DNA from 3 places in the Pseudomonas sp. 1152_12 genome. Region 2 is predicted to be linked to each of the others. Evidence: riboswitches for the same ligand, from Rfam matches in the RefSeq annotation. Region 2 holds a riboswitch; each other region holds the start of a gene.
The links. Region 2 has a riboswitch for cobalamin ahead of FW764_RS20705 (CbtB domain-containing protein). Riboswitches for the same ligand answer to the same signal wherever they lie in the genome.

Region 1: another riboswitch for cobalamin. It lies ahead of FW764_RS26510 (ABC transporter substrate-binding protein); the one in region 2 lies ahead of FW764_RS20705 (CbtB domain-containing protein).
Region 3: another riboswitch for cobalamin. It lies ahead of cobO (cob(I)yrinic acid a,c-diamide adenosyltransferase); the one in region 2 lies ahead of FW764_RS20705 (CbtB domain-containing protein).

What each region holds. Positions count from the first base shown of each region.
Region 1 covers NZ_VXCW01000022.1:13,394-17,806, reverse strand. The annotation lists gene FW764_RS26515 (FecCD family ABC transporter permease) at 1-560, opposite strand, end outside; gene FW764_RS26510 (ABC transporter substrate-binding protein) at 557-1,567, opposite strand; cobalamin riboswitch at 1,685-1,878, opposite strand; gene FW764_RS26505 (hypothetical protein) at 1,996-2,430, shown strand; gene FW764_RS26500 (RAD55 family ATPase) at 2,427-3,893, shown strand; gene FW764_RS26495 (ATP-binding protein) at 3,903-4,413, shown strand, end outside.
Region 2 covers NZ_VXCW01000011.1:74,931-79,343, reverse strand. The annotation lists gene nfuA (Fe-S biogenesis protein NfuA) at 1-70, shown strand, start outside; gene cobM (precorrin-4 C(11)-methyltransferase) at 188-934, opposite strand; gene FW764_RS20715 (cobalamin biosynthesis protein) at 1,005-1,397, opposite strand; gene FW764_RS20710 (CbtA family protein) at 1,394-2,101, opposite strand; gene FW764_RS20705 (CbtB domain-containing protein) at 2,113-2,301, opposite strand; cobalamin riboswitch at 2,398-2,602, opposite strand; cobalamin riboswitch at 3,479-3,678, shown strand; gene cobW (cobalamin biosynthesis protein CobW) at 3,772-4,413, shown strand, end outside.
Region 3 covers NZ_VXCW01000002.1:328,689-333,101, reverse strand. The annotation lists gene FW764_RS04180 (cobyrinate a,c-diamide synthase) at 1-941, opposite strand, end outside; gene cobO (cob(I)yrinic acid a,c-diamide adenosyltransferase) at 938-1,549, opposite strand; cobalamin riboswitch at 1,630-1,878, opposite strand; gene FW764_RS04170 (PQQ-dependent sugar dehydrogenase) at 1,978-3,291, shown strand; gene FW764_RS04165 (C40 family peptidase) at 3,417-3,956, opposite strand; gene FW764_RS04160 (C40 family peptidase) at 4,102-4,413, opposite strand, start outside.

The DNA.
Region 1 (4,413 bases), on a different contig from region 2:
TTGCCCAGCAGCCAGAACAGGATGCCGCGCGCCTGTTCGGAACTGGCCGACTTGGTAATCAGGAACGCGGTGAGGGCATTGAACAGTTGCGAGCCGGCGATGCCTGCCAGGATGATCTGCCCGGTGCCACTGGATGAACCGCTGGCGCGCGCCAGCAAAATCACCAGTGCAAAGGCCGCCATGGCGCCGACAAACGCGCCTGCCGACAGCGAAATCAACCCGCCGCCCACGCCGAGCAGTGCGACCAGCACCGCGCCGGTCGAGGCGCCGGCGCTGATGCCCAGCAGGTAAGGGTCGGCCAACGGGTTACGCAGCAACGACTGCAAAATCACCCCGCAGGTGGCCAGCCCGGCCCCACACGCGGCGGCGACCAGGGCACGGGTCAGGCGGTAGTTCCACACCACACCTTCGTCGATCGGGTCCAGCAGGTAGCCGGCCGCCCACAGTTTGTTGGCGAGTACGTGCAGCACCACCTGTGGCTCGATGGCGGTTTCGCCGATGGCCACTCCAGCGAGTATGGCGAGCACCAGCAGCGAGAGGGCGAGTAGGGCGCGCATCATTTAGGCAGGTCGTAGCTGTCGATGGCGCCGGCCAGTTGTTCCAGACCGTCGAACATGCGAATGCTGGCTTGCAGCGCCAGGGCGTCAATAATGATGATGCGGTTGTTTTTCACCGCGTCCATGTTGCGCGTGACTGGGTCGCTGCGCAGGAAGGCGAGTTTGTGTTCATGGTCGTCGGCCGGGTATCGGCGGCGGTCCATGCGGGCGATCACCAGGAAGGTCGGGTTGGCCTTGGCGAGAGTTTCCCAGCCAACGGCGGGCCACTCTTCATCGGACTGCACTACGTTTTGCAGGCCCAGGGTTTGGAGCATGAATTCGGGGATGCCCTTGTGGCCGGCCACATACGGGTCACTGGCCATCTCGGAACTGGAGAACCACACCAGCGCGCTCGCCTGCTTGAGGCCTTTGCCCTGCGCGGTGGCGACGGATTTGGCCAAGCGTGCCTTGAGCTCTGCGTTCAGTTGCTGGCCGCGAGCCTGTACGTCGAAAATCTCGGCCAACTGGCGGATGCTTTTATAGAGCGTGTCGATGCGAAACGGCTCAAGCCGCGTGCCGTCGGCGCCCACCAGGTTGTCTTTGCCTTCGCAGTCGGAGGGCAGCACGTAGGTGGGGATTTTCAATTCGTGGAATTGCTCGCGGGTGCCCACCACGCCTTGTGGGCCAACCACCCATTCCAGCTCGGCGGCCACCAGTTGCGGGCGTTTGGCGATGACCGCTTCGAAACTCGGCTCGTTGTCGGCCAGGCGCTCGACGCTGTCGTTCTGCGCCTTGAACTGCGGCAATACGCGGTTGAACCACAGTGACGTGCCAACCACCGTGTCGCCAACGCCCAAGGCGTAAAGCATCTCGGTGGCAGCCTGGCCGATGGTCACACTGCGCGCGGGCGCCTGCTGGAAGGTCAGGGTGCTGGTGCAGTTCTGCAGTGTCAGCGGGTAGTGAGTAGGCGCTGCGTGGGCCAGGGCACAGAAGCCCAGGCCGGTGAGCAAGACGGTAACGCGTGGCAGCATGGGGCAATCTCCGTGTGAACCGTACGTGAAAACAGGGGCGGTACGGCGTGGAAATACACCACGGATGCTGCCGATAGGGCAGGGCACGGATGTCCTTCCCGGACACCCCGCCGGTTAGTGATGGTTGCTGGGCCGGCAGGTCTCCTGACTGATGCGTCATCGCCACGCTCCGGCCTTCCCGGGCAATGCCCAGTGGCGATGTGGAGCAGGCTCAGCACCTACAGTTGCGGGGGCAGTTCCGATTGGCGCGAGGGTCTGCGCTTCGGATTCCCTATTAGTCCCGTTCGGGAACCGGCGCGGTATGTTAGACGATCGTGGCAGGCAGGGGGAGCCTCATCCGCGCCCATTTGATCTGCCACGGTCTGTGGGGGCTCTATCTTGCGGCAGAGGGTGTACCATCAATCTCTGTTCATCAGATATTAGTCAACATGCCCACGCTTAGCGAAGAGAGCCGCCGGATCGTAGCTTCTCTGGCGCACCGTGTTGGCCCGCACGCTGACACTGCAAGCATCGCCGCGGCGATTGTTTCGATTTTGCAGGACATGGGCGCAGCACTTACGCCCATTATCGGCCAGCAAGGTGTTATCGCGCTGTACCGCCGCAGCTTTCATCTGTGCGTCGCGACCCATCCACGCTTGGCCGGCACCTATGGCAGTGTGCCGGCCGCGACGGACCTGATTGCCCTAAAATCCGTACTCGTCGAGCAGAACGAAACCGATGCGCTGTTTTTCGGTGAGGTGTTGCTGACAACCCTCTACGAGCTTCTGACCACGCTGATCGGGCCTTCACTCACCGCACGTCTGCTGGTTGACGTGTGGCAGCCTTCTTCGAGCGACACCTCTTCGCAGGAAATTTCGCCATGAGCACCAAAGTGACTATCAACCGTCTGGCCACCGGTGTGCCAGGACTGGACGAGGTCCTGGGCGGAGGCCTGCCGGAGTTTTCGTTCAACCTGATCGCAGGCCCGCCAGGCTGTGGCAAAACCACCCTTGCGCACCAGATGATGTTCGCCCTGGCCACGCCGGAGCGACCCGCGCTGTTCTTTACGGTGCTGGGTGAGCCGCCGCTGAAAATGCTGCGTTACCAGCAGCAATTCGATTTTTTCGACGAGGAAGCGATCAACCGGTCGATTCGCTATATCAACCTCGCCGACGACACTCTGGCTGGGGACTTGGACGAGGTATTACGGCGCATTGTCAGCGAGGTCGAAGCGCATTCGCCGTCATTGGTGTTTGTCGATTCCTTCCGCTCCGTGGTGCTGGCCAGCCAGACCCAGCACAACCCGAATAACAACCTGCCGCAGTTTATCCAGCAACTGGGCATGTTGATGACCACGTGGCAGGCGACGACCTTCCTGATCGGCGAGTATTTCACTGAGACCGACACCAACCCGATCTTCACCGTGGCCGACGGCCTGATTTGGCTGCGCCAGAGCGTCGAGCGCAATTCGATGGTGCGCAAGATGGAAATCATGAAGATGCGCGGCCAACCGACATTGCCGGGACTGCACACTTTCCGTATTGCCACCTCGGGGATCAAGGTGTTCTCGCCGGCCGCTATCAATCGTTTAGTTGAGGCGCCGTCGACGTTCCCGATCACGCGCCTGAAAATGGGCGTGCCGGCACTCGATGAGATGCTAGGCGGCGGCTTGCCTCGTGGCTATTCGCTGCTGGTGGCCGGGCCTTCGGGTTCGGGCAAGAGCATCCTGGCGGCAACCTTTCTGGCCGAAGGCGCACGCAACGGTGAAACCGGGGTGATTGCGGTCTTTGAGCAGCGGCCCAACCACTCGCAAAACCGCCAGTTGGCCGAGCTGATCAAGAACGGACAGGTGGGCCTGGTGGACAGTCGTGCGCCGGACCTGTCCATTGATGAAATCGTGCACTTGCTGCTTGGCGAGATCAGCCGCTTGAACGCCACCCGCGTGGTGATTGATTCGTTGTCGGGCTTTGAACTGGCGTTGGCGCCAACGTTTCGTGCAGATTTTCGCGAGTCGCTGTCGCGTATGGTGACCGCGCTGACCGCTGCCGGGGTTAGTGTATTGATGACCTCGGAGCTTGAAGACCGTTACACCGACCTGCGTTTTAGCCCCTATGGCACTGCGTTTTTGACCGACGCGATCATCGTGCAGCGTTATATCGAAGTAGAGAGCCGTTTGTTGCGCATCATGGCTGTGGTCAAGGTGCGCGCCAGTGCGCACTCTGATCAGCTGCGCCAGTACCACATCGACGATAACGGCCTGCAGATTCGCGACATGTTGCCCGAGCAGGAAGGGTTGCTGGGCGGCCGACCGACCAAGCAGGTTTTGGTGGGAGACAAACATGTGTGAGCCTGGCTCATGAGCGAAACCGGCGGCAAGAATGAAAGTGAGTTGACCTCTGCCGCTCACGAACTCTTCCTGCTTGGCCAAAAAACCGTTGAGGCGCGTGCCGTGCTTGCTGCTCTGCAGCAGCAATTGAGTGAAGCCAGTAGCCGTCTGGTGGATACCCAGCAGGTTGAGCAGGTGATCGAGGCCAATCAGCAACTGGTGCTGGCGATCCTCCTTGCGCAATCCGATGCGGTAACCCCGCCGCGGCTAGAAGAGCAGCGCTTGTACCAGGAGCTTCGCGAGGCAAATGCCCAGTTGGTGATCGCGGCGCTTAGCGCTCAAGACTTGCAGGCAACCGCTGAGCGTGCGCTGGGCCAGCAGAAAAGCATTCTGGCGATGGTCGCGCATGAGCTGCGCAACCCGTTAACGCCGATCAGCATGATCGCCGAGCGCATGGTGCGCCTGCCGAGCGACCAGTTGCCGCGCATGCGTGAGCTGATCGAAGGCCAGGTGCAGCATATTTCACAACTGGTAGACGACT
Region 2 (4,413 bases):
GCGCATTCCTGAGCTCAAGGGCGTACGTGACGTGACCGACCACACGCAGAAAGAAAACGCCTACTACTGAGTAAGGTGTTCACTGCAAACAAAAAACGGCGCCCGTGAGCGCCGTTTTTTATGCAATTAATTCAATGAGTTGTGCAGTATTTCTACTGAAATGGATCAAGTGCGGGAGCGCTTTTTTTCAGGGCCGATAGAGGTGCGCGTGGCCGGCGCGATACAGCGATGATTCGCTGAAGCTATCGTTCGTCAACACCCGGCCCACCACAATCAGCGCTGTGCGCCGGAAGCCCTTGGCGGCCACTTTCTCGGCAATGTCCGCCAGCGTACCGACCACCCAATCCTGATCCGGCCACGTCGCGCGGTGCACCACAGCAATCGGGCAATCCGCGCCATAGTGCGGCAACAGCTCGGCGACGATCTTCTCCAAATGGTTGACTCCCAGATGAATCGCCATGGTCGTGCCATGGCGGGCCAAGCTGTCGAAATCCTCACCTGCAGGCATGCTGGTTTTATCGGCATAACGGGTCAGGATCACGCTTTGAGCGACATCCGGCAGGGTCAGCTCCGTCTCCAGCAATGCCGCGCAGGCCGCCACCGCTGTGACGCCTGGAATGATCTGGAACGGGATATTTAACTCACGCAAATGGCGGATTTGCTCACCAATTGCCCCATACAGGCTTGGGTCGCCGGAGTGTACGCGCGCCACATCCTGGCCCTTGGCAGCGGCGGTCTTGATCAAGTCGATGATCTGCTCCAAGTGCAACTCGGCGCTGTTAACCACCTGTTCCGCCTGATGGCCCTCCAATACTGCTGCCGGCACCAGCGAGCCCGCATAGATGATCACCGGGCAGTTGCGGATCAGCCGCTGGCCTTTGACGGTGATCAATTCCGGATCGCCGGGGCCTGCGCCGATGAAGTAGACGGTCATGGGGAATTCCTGTTGAAAATCGGGCGAGCATGAAGATTGCTCATGATCGAGAAGGGCGATTATCGGGTTTTTAATCGGTGCAGGCTAATGCAACGGTGGCCTGGGCGACTTTTTTACGCGTGATCAGCAAGCGAGCCGGGCCGTGGGAGAGCTGTTCAGCCAAGGCCAGGGCGGCGCTTTCGGCAATGCCGTAACAGCCGGTATGGGCAAAAGCGACTGCTGATTTGTGGCTTAGGCGGTGTTCAAAAACCGCCAAATGTGCGGCGCTGAAACAGTGCAATGGCAGGTTCAGCACCTTTGCTAGCGCGAGCAGCCCAGGTTCATTCTGCTTGCGGTCGAGACTGGCCAGCGCGGTGACGCGATGGCGTTCGATGCCGCCCTCGGCGAGGGCGGTGTCAAGCAGGCCCAGCAGTGTGTGGACATCACAACCGCGCTGGCAGCCCAGGCCGACCACCAACGTCATGCCGCGTATTGACCGTCGCGGTTGCGGCGGAACAGCCAGGCGCTGATCAAACCCAAGGCCAGCCAGAAGGCGACGTTGGTCAGTTGCGATGCGATTTTGAATTGGGCTTCCAACGCTTGTGGCGCCAGCATCGAATGCACTTCAGGCTGCGGGGCACCGATCACATGCGGCACGGCCAGGATCGCCACCCCCAACACCTTGAGTAGCCAACTGCGACCAAACACCAGCAGCGCGATACCGGTAGCGGTGGACGCAGCCGTGCCAATCCACCAGACCTGACGTTGGGCCAGGTCAGCGGCGGCGGTGCCTGGCAGCTCCGGTGGCAGGCCCAGGGTCGGCGCCAGCACAAACGTCGCGTAACCGGCCAAGCCCCACAGCAAGCCTTGAGCCGTGCGGGTCGGTGCCCGCAAGGTATAGAGACCGGCCAGCATCAGGGCAAAACCAACCGCCACCACCAGATTACCGCCGGTAGTCGACAACACACGTTGCCAGCCATTTTCCGGTTCCCAGGCTTCCGCGTCGTGGGTGTGAGCGGCGGCGCCTTGTGCATGTTCATGGGGTATTACTTCGGCAGCGGCCGGGGCGTTTTCAAAGGTTTCCGCCTGCAGAATCAGCGGGGCGACCCAGAAGCTTTGCAGCAGAGTCAGCAACAGGGCGGCCAGCAAGCCGGTGAAGCCTGCGGTTTGGGCGATACGCTTGATCATGTCGGCAGGTCTCAGTGGCACGGGAACGCGGCGCTGTGGCGGGTATCGTGGGCGGCGTTGTGCACCGCTTCGATATGCGAGAAACCGGCGAAATACACCAGGCACGCGCCGAGGATCGACGCACCGATTGCGGCGGTCAGGCGTTGGCTCAGGGTGGTGGTGCTGCTGGCGGTGTGCGAGGTGCTGCTGATGATCGACATGGCGCGTCCCTTCTGGGTGTCAGGGTGAAACGAGCGCATGAAAACCCCGCGAGCCGGGCACGCGGGGTTCTGAACAGCGCCCGCCCACCGCGGGTTTGTTATCTGATTTTTCGGGCCGGTCTCCGGGCTTGCGAGGGACACTGGGTCTAAAAAGCATCGCCTTCCCATGCCTTGCAGGCACAGTGGCTGTGACGCTTCGCTCGCTTACCGTTGCGGGGGCAGCACCGGACTGGTCATGCAGGCATGATTTACCGGTTTCCCGTTTCACCCTGTGAAGGGCACCCGAAACAAGATGTGTAGGAGAGCATGGGGGTGGGAGGGGAGTCAATTGGGAGTTTTTTTGGGGTACATATCCGTTGCTGCGGTAACGGCTTCGTAGGGTTCCGCTCTTACAGCGGGTCACTGTTGGAAAAGAGCCCGGAATGCCGGCCCAGCCAAAAGTAACCAAAAGGGCTCTTGCCCCACCACTCGGCACCTCGCTCACGCTTCGGTGTGCCCTCACGCCGGCTTGAATCCGTGGTTTAACGGGGCGCCTCAGATCAAGGTCAAGAGCAAGAGCACGGCGGCCTAGTAGCCGAGCTGAGTGGTTGAAGCAAAAGCAGGGCAAAAGCACAGCAGCACACTCTCTGTCTGATGTACCGAGATCCAACTGTGGGAGCGGGCTTGTCGGATCGCCGCACCGTTGCGATGCAGGCACCTCGGTGTATCAGGCACAACCCATTGATGCCATCGCAGGCAAGCCACACACATTTGATTGAGTTCAGCCTCCAAGATCAGGTCGGCTTTCAGGCCGCCTCGGCTTTGCTTTTGATCTAACCACTCAGGTCGGCTACTAGGCCGCCGTGCTCTTGCTCTTGATCTTGATCTTGATCTTAGGCGCCCCGTTAAACCACGCTGGCCGAACGCAGGCTGTGGAGCGTGGGTAACCCGGCAGGACGCCGGGTTAGCCGCGCTGGGCCAAGGATGGCCCATCGCGGCGGCCCACGGTCCACAGCCTGCGTGAGGGCACACCGAGCCTAGGCGAGGTGCCGAGTGGTGGGGCAAGAGCCCTTTGCTTACTTTGGGGCTTTTCCAAAGTGAGCCGCTGTAAGAGCGGAACCATTAGTGGCCGTTACGGCAAGAACGGATATGTACACCAACCAACCAACCCCATCATTGACCATCCCCCACGCACTGCGTAGCCTTGCACCTTCGAGGTTCTTCGGCCCACGCCGAAGCTAAGAAGGGAACGCGGTCCAAGCCGCGGCTGCCCCCGCAACTGTAAAGGGTTTAGCTGACTGCCACGCCACTGCCAATACGGCGGGAAGGCGCAGCCAGCGCCGGTCGCAAGACCCGCACGCCCCAAGCCAGGAGACCTGCCTCGCAACCGATTTTCTACTTCAACCGGGCGGGGTGATCCGGTGACGAAATCCGCTGCTGCGCGCCGTCGCAGGGCCTATCGTCCCGTATGCCCGCCCCAAAGGGCATCCGATGAAAACACTGGCCAAACTCCCCGTCACCATCGTTACCGGCTTTCTTGGCTCGGGCAAAACCACCTTGTTGCGCCACATGCTCGACAACGCCCAGGGCCGTCGCATCGCCGTGATCGTCAACGAGTTCGGTGAGTTGGGCATCGACGGTGAAATTCTCAAGCAGTGTTCCATCGGTTGCACCGAAGAAGAAGCCAACGGCCGCGTGTACGAACTGGCCAACGGCTGCCTGTGCTGCACCGTGCAGGAAGAGTTCTTCCCGGTGATGCGCGAACTGGTTGCCCGTCGCGGCGACCTCGACCATATCCTCATCGAAACCTCCGGCCTGGCCCTGCCAAAACCGCTGGTACAAGCCTTCCAGTGGCCGGAAATCCGCAGCGCCTGCACCGTTGACGCAGTGATCACCGTGGTCGACAGCCCAGCCGTGGCCGCCGGCACCTTTGCCGCGTTCCCGGACCAGGTCGACGCCATGCGCAAACTCGACCCGAACCTGGATCACGAGTCGCCACTGCACGAGCTGTTCGCCGACCAACTGGCCAGTGCTGACCTGGTGATCCTCAACAAAGCCGATCTGATCAGCCCTGAAGACCTGGCCCGCGTGCGGCTGGAAGTCGCCGAAGAGCTGCCGCCAGCGGTGAAAGTC
Region 3 (4,413 bases), on a different contig from region 2:
GCCGTGTGATGCGCGCGGATGGCGTCCAGCATCGGGGTATTTTCCGACAGCGCCTGGTGGTGCAACTCCGGGTAACCGCCGGGCAAATAGAGGCTGTCGGCATCAGGCATTTCGCGATCGTGAATCGGCGAAAAAAAGTGCAGTTCAGCGCCCATCGCGCGCAGCAGGTCGAGGCTGGCGCCATAGGTAAAAGCAAAGGCTTCGTCACGGGCCACGGCGATGCGCACACCGGCCAGCAACGGTTCGGCCTCGACCACTTCGGGCGCGGCGAAGGTCACCGGTGGCGGCAAGGCGACTTCGCAACTGCTGCCCAGGGCTTGGGCTGCGGCGTCCAGGCGCACGTCGAGGTCATTCAACTCGCTGGCTTGCACCAGGCCCAAGTGACGGCTAGGCAGTTCGATCCCGGTTTCACGCGATAATGCGCCATACCAACGCAGGCCTTCGGTGAGGCTGCCTTCGAGCAATTGCGCATGACGCAGGGTGCCGACGCGGTTGGCCAGCACGCCGGCGAACGGCAGGTCCGGCTGATAACGCGCCAGGCCCAAGGCCAGCGCCCCAAAGGTCTGGGCCATGGCGGTGCCGTCGATCACCCCGAGCACCGGCACGCCAAAGTGCCGCGCCAAGTCAGCGCTGGAGGGCGTGCCGTCGAACAGGCCCATCACGCCTTCAATCAGGATCAGGTCAGCCTCGCCCGCCGCCTCCCACAGCAAACGGCGACTTTCCTGCTCGCCGACCATCCACATGTCTAACTGATACACCGGCGCACCGCTGGCGCGCTCGTGAATCATCGGGTCGAGAAAGTCCGGCCCGCATTTGAACACGCGCACCTTGCGCCCCAGGTTACGGTGCAAACGGGCGAGCGCAGCGGTGACGGTGGTTTTGCCTTGGCCGGACGCCGGTGCGGCGATCAGGACGGCCGGGCAATGACGGGGCTGATTCAAAGTTCGACGCCCTTCTGTGCCTTGATACCGGCCTGGAACGCATGCTTGAGCATGCCCATTTCGGTAACGGTGTCGCCCATTTCGATCAACTCAGGCTTGGCGCCACGGCCGGTGACCACCACGTGCTGCATCGGCGGGCGGGCTTGCAGGTCGCTGAGTACCTGGTCCAGGTCAAGGTAGCCGTGCTTAAGGGCGATGTTCAGCTCATCCAGGACCACAAGGCCAATGGACGGGTCTTGCAGAAGCTCGCGCGAAACCGCCCAGGCGGCTTCGGCGGCGGCGATGTCGCGCTGGCGGTCCTGGGTTTCCCAGGTGAAACCTTCGCCCATCACATGGAAGCGCACTTGCTCGGGGAAACGGCGGAAGAATAATTCTTCGCCGGTGCTGTTACGCCCCTTGATGAACTGCACCACACCGCACGCCATGCCGTGGCCCATGGCGCGGGCGAGCATGCCAAACGCCGAGCTGCTTTTACCTTTGCCGTTGCCGGTAAGCACCAGCAGCAGCCCGCATTCGTTCGGGGAGTTGGCGATGCGCTCATCGATCACGGCTTTTTTGCGCAGCATACGCGCCAGATGGCGTTCGTCGCGGTCGGGGGAATCGGTCATGACAGCTCTCCGTTGGGGCTGGACAAAAAACGGCGGGCAGGAAAATAGACAAACAGACAGCCAAGCATCGCCCACCGTGATGCTGTTGGATGATCCAGGCCGGTCTCCGGACTCATGAGTGGCGCATTCGTTATAGAAGCAGGCCAACGGCGCGCCTTCCCATATCGCCAGCGATACAGTGGCAAAAAGCACCGTCTTGACTCATTTACCGTTGCGGGGGCAGCGCCGGAATCGCGGCAGCACTGTGTACAAGTGCGCTCACTCACCGGCTTCCCTGTTTCACTCTGTCGACCCACAGGTCACAGAGCACCTGGAACAAGCCGCGAAGGTTAGTGGGTTGGGGGTGGAGCGTCAATTAAAGCTGGCCTTGTACTGGAACGATCGGACCGACAAGCATCTCTACCCTTACAGGTATTAAGGAGAAAACCATGCACAAAACCAGACTCGCCCTGCTCATCATGCTGGCAGGCACCCTCGCCGCCTGCGGTGAAAGCTCTACCCTGAAGGTCTCCGACGGCACCGGGCCCTCGCCTAAGCTGCCTGAGCCGAATAAAACCCTGATCCCCACCGTGAACATCGCCCCGGCGATTGGCTGGCCAGAGGGCGCAACCCCCACAGCCGCCGTCGGCACCCAAGTCACGGCGTTTGCCGAAGGGCTGGACCACCCGCGCTGGCTGTATGTGTTGCCTAACGGTGATGTGCTGGTGACCGAAACCAATGCGCCACCCAAGCCGGACGACTCCGAAGGCATACGCGGTTGGGTCATGGAGAAAGTCATGGGCCGCGCCGGTGCTGGCGTGCCGAGCCCGAACCGCATCACCCTGCTGCGCGATGCCGACCACGACGGCATCGCTGAAACGCGCACGGTGTTCCTGGAGAACCTCAACTCGCCGTTCGGCATGACCCTGGTCGGCAACGACTTGTATGTCGCCGACTCCGACAAGCTGTTGCGCTTTCCTTATCAGCCGGGCGAAACCGCAATCAAGGCCGCTGGCACCAAAGTGGTCGATTTGCCCGGCGGCAGCATTAACCACCACTGGACGAAAAACGTGGTGGCCAGCAAAGACGGCAACAAGCTGTATGTGAGTGTCGGTTCCAACAGCAACGTCGGCGAAAACGGCCTGGCGGCGGAAGAAGGACGCGCGGCAATATGGGAAGTCGACCGCACCACCGGCCAGCATCGCATCTTCGCCTCAGGCCTGCGCAACCCCAACGGCATGGCGTGGGAGCCGCAGAGCGGCAAGCTGTGGACGGCAGTTAACGAGCGCGACGAGATCGGCAGCGACCTGGTGCCGGATTACATCACGTCGGTCAAGGATGGCGCGTTTTATGGCTGGCCGTTCAGCTACTACGGCCAGCATGTGGATGTGCGCGTCACGCCGCAGAATCTGGATCTGGTCGCCAAGGCCATCGCACCAGACTATGCCGTGGGTCCGCACACTGCTTCTCTGGGCCTGACCTTCGCCGAAGGCAGCAAGCTCCCGGCGCCGTTCAGCAACGGCGCGTTTATTGGTCAGCATGGTTCGTGGAATCGCAAGCCGCACAGTGGTTACAAAGTGATCTTCGTGCCGTTCGAGGGTGGCCAGCCCAAAGGGCAGCCGGTGGATGTACTGACCGGGTTCCTCAGTAAAGATGAGAAAGCCATGGGCCGGCCGGTGGGCGTGGTGATTGACCAGCAGGGAGATTTGCTGGTGGCGGATGATGTGGGGAATAAGGTATGGCGGGTTTCAGCAGCTAAATAACCCACCGCATAACTCAATGTGGGAGGGGGCTTGCTGCCGATAGCGGTGTATCCGTCAGCCTAGCTGGCGACTTACACCCTGCCATCGAGAGCACGCCCCCTTCCACATTTTGATCGTTGTGCGACTCAGGGATTACGCGCCAGATTCCCCGGCAATACACGCTTGGCACTCAAGTAGGCATTCTGCCAATACGCTTTGGACAGCGTGTCGAGCTTCACCGTGCCGCCGGTCTGCGGTGCATGCACGAAGCGGCCTTCGCCCACGTAGATACCGGCGTGGCTCACCTGCGAACCGCCACCGGTGGCGAAGAAGATCAGGTCACCGGTCTGAAGGTTGTTTTCACTGACGTCTTGGGCACGCATCACGATCAACTCGCGAGTGGTGCGCGGCAGGCTGATGCCGGCAGCGTCACGGTACACAAAACCTATCAAGCCGCTGCAATCAAACCCGGAGGCTGGTGTATTACCGCCCCAACGATAAGGCGTTCCGACCAGACCCAGCGCACGAAAGAGCACATCTTCGGCCGCAGGCGAGAAACTTTGGCTGGAGTAATTGAACACCGGCTTAGGCTTGACGGCTACAGGAGCCGGTGGCGGTGGGCGGCTTGCGCAGGCGCTGAGAAGCGCGGCGCAAACAAGCAGAATGAGGCGGGCTGAGGTCGACATGGGCAGAACAATCCTGGTCTGGATGCGGCTTTTCGCTGCCGAAGGCTGAAAACCAGAACGCGCAAGCAAAGCTCGCGCGAACGGATTACAACAATGTCCAGGGATTCTAGCGCTTACACGTCAAACTTCAAGTATCACTTTAAGTTTACTTGCTAGCGGTAACCGTAGTCGGGGCCATCGCAAGTGCGCGCTTGGCTTCGATGAAGGTTTTGCTCCAGTAGCTGTCACCCAGGTTATCGACTCGAACACCGCCACTGCGACGGCTGCTGGAGTGGATAAACTGGTTATCGCCCAAGTAGATACCGGCGTGGCTCACACGACCACGGCCAGCAGTACTAAAGAAAAGCAGATCACCGGGCTTGAGGTTGTTACGTGCGACCAACGGTGCATCAACCTTGATCATTTCGCGGGTCGAACGCGGCAAATTCATGCCGGCCTCTTCGCGAAACAGGTAGCC